One region of the Marinicrinis sediminis genome, then DNA from elsewhere that is predicted to be linked to it. Evidence: riboswitches for the same ligand, from Rfam matches in the RefSeq annotation. Region 1 holds a riboswitch; the other holds the start of a gene.
The links. A riboswitch is a leader RNA that binds a small molecule or an ion and turns the genes downstream of it on or off. The one in region 1 is predicted to bind thiamine pyrophosphate.
Positions count from the first base shown of each region.

Region 2: another riboswitch for thiamine pyrophosphate. It lies ahead of thiC (phosphomethylpyrimidine synthase ThiC); the one in region 1 lies ahead of ACFSUC_RS03205 (ABC transporter substrate-binding protein).

Region 1 is NZ_JBHUMM010000005.1:35,308-38,481, reverse strand. Features, by position in the region: gene ACFSUC_RS03215 (ABC transporter permease) at 1-632, opposite strand, end outside; gene ACFSUC_RS03210 (MTH1187 family thiamine-binding protein) at 629-919, opposite strand; gene ACFSUC_RS03205 (ABC transporter substrate-binding protein) at 938-2,044, opposite strand; TPP riboswitch at 2,184-2,295, opposite strand; gene adhE (bifunctional acetaldehyde-CoA/alcohol dehydrogenase) at 2,676-3,174, shown strand, end outside.
Region 2 is NZ_JBHUMM010000042.1:83,828-87,001, reverse strand. Features, by position in the region: gene ACFSUC_RS13560 (response regulator transcription factor) at 1-346, shown strand, start outside; gene ACFSUC_RS13555 (sulfite exporter TauE/SafE family protein) at 368-1,183, shown strand; TPP riboswitch at 1,393-1,497, shown strand; gene thiC (phosphomethylpyrimidine synthase ThiC) at 1,694-3,174, shown strand, end outside.

The DNA of each region.
Region 1 (3,174 bases):
GCGATTCCCTGCTGTCTGCCTGCTGCAGACCATTCAGCAAATACGGCGCCCATTACACTGTACGTAGAAGAGATTTTAAGTCCGGAGAAGAGACTGGGCAGACCGTATGGGAATTCGAGCTTGGTGAAGAATTGCCAGCGACTGGCGCCAGACATGCGCATATACGACAGCATCATGCGATCCGTTTGGGCAAATCCGCTCAGGCCGGAAATCGCGACCGGAAAAAAACAGACCAGCGTAATAATAATGAGATGGGGTGCCTGATTGAATCCGAACCAGATGGCCAGCAGCGGGGCCAGCGCGATGATGGGAATATTCTGCGATACAATCAGGTACGGGTATAGCAGCCGATGGGTAAACGGAATCAGATGCATCAGCACCGCGGTCGTGATGCCGATCCCTGAGCCAATGGCAAACCCGATCAGCACCCGCTTCACAGTGTTTCCTGTCTTCTCCATGAGCGTGCCAAAATCCTGAACAAATGTGACCCCGATTTCACTGGGCATAGGCAGTATATAGGAAGGAACAGAAATCCAGTCGAGCCGAATGCCCCATTCCCAGCACATAAGGAGAAGGATGGCCGCTGTGCATGCTGGCCATCCTTTTTGCAATCCCTTTTTCCATTTCTTCATCGATATTTCTCCGTCAGCACATCCATGGATGCTCCTTCAGGATTGTAATAAATCTTGACCTGGGAAATCACGTTCGGCGATCCCATTTCAATCATCGCTTCGTTCATGCGCTGGATAATGTTCATACAATCTGAAAGCTCACCTTCCATCGTCGTTTCCAGCGGGTGGACTTCATATTTAATACCGGACTGATGGATGATTTCGATCGCTCTGTCTACATAGGGGATGACATCCTCGCCATCCTTCGTTTTCGGGATAATCTGAATACTTACAAGTGCGTTAGCCATGGTGACATGCTCCTCTCGTTATTCACCCTGTGCAGGCAAAAAGTCGTTGGTATACGCTTTGCTGATATCCATCGGCTTTTCCAGCAGTTCATTGTCTAGCATCCACTGAGTATAGTTGTTCCAAACGGATTCTTTCTGTTCACCCCAGCGCGGTGCGTCCGCCTGGTATTGATCTGCGAGCCACTCTTGACTGGCTTTGACAAGCTCTGCGTTCAGCTCAGGTTCAGCTTCAATCAGAATCTCAGCGGCTTTGTCCGGTTCACGCATGGCGAACTCATAGCCTTCGGTTGTTGCGTTCATGAAAGATTGGACCAGTTCAGGTTGCTCGGCAATGAGATTTTCGTTGGTGATCAGCACTGGCGTATAATAATCCAGTTCTTCTGCATAGTCCTGCAAATAAATCATGTCAATGGATTTGCCGCGAAGTTCGGCCTCAATGCCCGTCCAAGCATAGAAAATCCATGCAAAATCAATATCGCGCTCCGTGGCAGCGAAAAAGTCGCTGTCGCCAAGTGAAATGAAATCTACCTTGCTTACATCCGCACCTTCTGTGCGCATGAGGGAATCCATTACCTGTTCTTCAACTGGACTGCCCCAGCCTCCGTAGGTTTTGCCTTCAAAGTCTTTTGGTGATTTGATATTTTTCTCTACCGGAGCGGCAAAGCCGGAAGTGTTGTGCTGAATAACAGCGGCAATCGATACGATTGGCAGCTCGCTTCCTGTCCGTGCATAGGTGACTTCCTCCTGGTAGCTGACACCGAAATCTGCCTGACCGGCCGCTACAAGATTCGCAGCACCAGCATCGCCAGGCTGGATGATCTCAACCTCGAGTCCGGCTTCTTCATAATATTCATTCGCTTGCGCGACATAGAGACCGGTATGATTCGTATTCGGTGTCCAGTCGAGGACAACGGTTACCTTTTGTTTCTCTTTCTTCTCATTTGAATCTGTGGCGGAGTCAGTGTTTTCTTCATCGTTATGGCCATTAGCCGCGGCCTCGTTCTGGTTCTCAGACTGCGTATTGGTTGCCTCTCCATTCTCGTTGTTGCCTTGTCCGCATGCGGCGAGCAGGGACAGCATCAGGACCGCAATCAGCATTAGAATACCGGATCGTTTTGTCATCATGTTCATTAGTTGAATTCTCTCCTTTATCTATATAGGTATGCATACATAAAATCTTGACACGAAAAACACATAGATCACCATACAAAAAAGACGCCTCCCGCAGGAAGCGCCTCACGATTGTGTTTGAAAACAGTCATGATTAATAACAGGCTTCGCTCCCTACGCTGGCATTACCCAGATCAGGTGAAGGGTATGTGTCTTAAAGGGACACGATTCTCAGCCGGCCAATTCCAGCACCCCCGCATGTATCGTATATGGTGATATGCACCTTTTGAAGATTTCGTTACCATTATATCGACAAAATCAGCGGATGTCTACCAGTCGTCACGTTTCGTTCTCAGTTCATGTGAGTCAGCTCACAGTGTTTCCCGGCCTGGAGGATTACAATTAACAAAGTTTCGGATGTTCATATCATAAAATGAAATGACAAATCGTGATCAAGGTGCAGCAGTAAGGGAAAGACCTCCCATACTTTGTGAAAGTTTTCACAAAAAAGACACACAATCACGCGTTTGCGTTCAGGCGTTGTGACAATTGTCATAGTGAGTCCATCGAAAAAAAACTAAGATAGAGTCATAAAGAACACGCACCATGATGTGAGCGTTCGATTATCCAATAGGAGGCGGAGAACATGAATGTGACAGAGAAAAAAGCAAACGAGCAACAAACAGCTCAGAAGCAAGTCGATGTGTTGATGAATAATGCAAAGAAGGCCCTGGAAGAATTCATGAAGCTGGATCAGGAGCAGGTTGACGAGATCGTCAAACAAATGGCGCTCGCAGGTCTTGATCGTCACATGGAACTGGCCAAAATGGCTGTTACCGAAACGGGTCGCGGCGTTTATGAAGACAAGATCACCAAAAACATCTTTGCTACAGAATATATTTACCACAGCATTAAATATGACAAAACCGTTGGCGTCATTGCTGACAATCCATATGAGAACTACAAGCAGGTTGCGGAGCCAGTTGGGATCGTTGCAGGGGTAACGCCGGTAACGAACCCGACATCGACCACGATGTTTAAATCCCTGATCTCTGCAAAAACAAGAAACCCGATTATCTTTGCTTTCCATCCATCTGCTCAAAAATGTAGCGCTGAAGCCGCAAAAACGGTTTATGAAGCAGCAG
Region 2 (3,174 bases), on a different contig from region 1:
GAAGAGCCTCCCCAAGGACGAAATGATTGCCGATATCCAGCAATATATTGATGAACACTATATGTATGATTTCTCCCTGGATGAAATTGCTCGTCATCATTATTATGTCAGCCCCTCCTATTTGAGCCGCATGTTCAAGCAGGTGACAGGTCAGCGACTGTCTGAATATCTGGTGCATGTCAGAATGGAGAAGGCGATTGAAATGCTGGAGACCAATCAGAAGGTCAATGTGAAGGATATCGCCCTGCATGTCGGCTATAATGATCCCTCCTACTTCGTGCAGGCATTCAAGAAAAGTACGGGTCAAACGCCCGGCAGTTATCGAAAATCGCAGGATCATGCCTGAAGAAAAGAAGAGGGTGAGTGAATGATTTATGCGCTGCTCGTGCTCATCGGGATCATCGGGGGAACAGTAGGCAGCATCGCCGGGCTTGGCGGCGGCATTATCGTCGTGCCTGCCTTGCTCTATATGGCCTCGGTCGTATCAGATTTAGCCTATGTGACGCCTCAGATCGCGGTCGGCACTTCGTTGTTTGTCATTATTTTTACCGGACTTTCCTCGACGACCGCCTACCTCAAGCAGAAGAAGGTGGATGTCAAAAGCGGACTCGTGCTGTTTGCGGGCAGTGGTCCTGGTGCCATCATCGGCGCCTTGCTGAACAAGCGGCTGGATGTGAACGGGTTTTATCTTTACTTTGGCCTGTTCATGATTGCGGTTTCGTTCCTTCTCCTCTTCCGAAACCGCCTAAAGCCGATTCCACTACGTGGCAGATGGATGGTCGAAGGGCGCCCTGCTGACCCGGCGGACGGGGAGGCTTATCGCTATCCCTTGCTCGTCGGGGTACTGATCGGTTTTGTAGTGGGACTGATCTCCGGTTTGTTCGGTATTGGGGGCGGTTCGTTGATGGTTCCAGCCATGATCCTGCTGTTTCAGTTTCCGGCTCGGGTGGCGGTTGCGACCTCGATGTTCATGATTACCCTGTCGGCTACGGTCAGCTCGATTACCCATATTCAGCTCGGCAATGTCGACTGGCTGCTCATGGCCCTGCTCGTTCCCGGTGCCTGGTTCGGCGGGAAATGGGGCGCTTGGCTCAATCAGAAGCTAAACAATAACGGGCTGGTCATATTGCTCCGGATCGTTCTCATTTTCGTCGGTGTGAAAATGATCTGGGACGCGATGTAGGGATCAGAAAGTGAGATAGAAAGGAAGTCAAAGAGTGAGATAGAGAGTGAGTAAAAGAGTGGGAAAGAGAACAAGTGATGATGATCCGTGCTGTGAAATCGGTCCGATATGGTTGACAACTTGAGGAAAAGAAAGGTATTTTAATTAGTAGAACCGCATAACTTGAAGTACGGATGGATGAGATGTGGCGTGCTGCGCACATCTCTCACATGTACCACTAGGGGCGCCTTCGGGCTGAGATAAGACCTTCCGGTCTTGGTCCCTTTGAACCTGATCTGGATCATACCAGCGTAGGAAAGTGGACGGAAATGTAGCCATTCACCAGGCATCGTGATGATCATGTCATATGTGCTCTGCTTTGAAGCAGAAAGGGCATGACCTGATCGTGATGACGGACAGCTGTATGCTGTGAATCGCCTGTGAATCGATACGTCTTTCGAAACCGCTCCCACGTTGGAGCGGTTTTTTTGTTTGGCAGCACAACGAATCGAGAGGAGAGGAAGAGGACGAATGAAGAATAATCAAGCGATGACGCCGCATGAGGTGCACATTAAGCCGTTGCCAGGAAGCCAGAAAGTATATGTAGAGGGGAGCAGGGAGGATCTGCGTGTTCCGATGCGCCAGATTTCCCAGTCGCCGACCGTCACGGATGCAGGAGCAGAACAGAACCCGCCATTGTCGGTGTATGATACGAGCGGACCTTACACAGACCCGGAGCAGCAGCTGGATGTCAAGGCAGGACTGCCTCCTATCCGTCAGAACTGGATCGCAGAGCGTGGGGATGTGGAATCGTATGAAGGCCGACTGATCAAGCCGCAGGATGATGGGGTGAAGCAGCTGGACGCAGAGCATGAGAAACTGCAGTTTCCAGGTCTGAAACGACAGCCTGTGCGGGCCAAAGCAGGGCAAAACGTCACACAAATGCATTATGCACGCAAAGGGATGATTACACCGGAAATGGAATTCATCGCGATTCGGGAAGGAGTCGAGCCCGAGTTTGTACGCAAGGAAGTAGCGGAAGGGCGTGCGATCATTCCGAGCAACATTAACCATCCTGAGAGCGAACCGATGATTATCGGCCGCAATTTCCATACCAAGGTGAATGCCAATATCGGCAATTCTGCGGTTACGTCTTCCATTGAGGAAGAGGTAGAGAAGATGACTTGGGCGATTCGCTGGGGAGCAGACAATATTATGGATCTGTCCACCGGCAAGCATATCCATACGACTCGTGAATGGATTATTCGCAATTGTCCGGTGCCGGTGGGGACCGTTCCGATTTACCAGGCACTGGAGAAGGTGAATGGCATCATTGAGGATCTCAGCTGGGAAGTTTATCGGGATACTCTGATCGAACAGGCAGAGCAAGGCGTCGATTATTTCACCATTCATGCAGGCGTCCGGTTGCCGTACATTCATCTCACCGCGAAACGCACAACCGGCATTGTATCCAGAGGGGGATCCATCCTGGCTGCATGGTGTCTGGCTCATCATCAGGAAAATTTCCTGTATACCCATTTCGAAGAAATCTGCGAGATCATGAAGCGGTATGATGTGGCTTTTTCTCTCGGAGACGGCCTTCGCCCGGGTTCCATTGCCGATGCCAACGACGAAGCGCAATTTGCTGAACTGGAGACGCTGGGTGAATTGACGAAGATCGCCTGGGAGCATGATGTGCAGGTGATGATTGAAGGACCCGGACATGTGCCGATGCATATGATCAAGGAAAATGTCGACAAGCAGATGGAGATTTGTCAGGAAGCGCCTTTTTATACGCTGGGGCCATTGACGACAGATATTGCGCCCGGCTATGACCATATTACCTCGGCCATTGGAGCCGCGATGATCGGCTGGTTCGGTACAGCCATGCTCTGTTATGTCACACCGAAGGAACATCTCGGCCTACCAAACAAGGAGGATGTGAAGGAAGGGCTGATGGCTTACAAGATTGCTGCTCATGCGGCAGATTTGGCGAAAGGTCATCCACATGC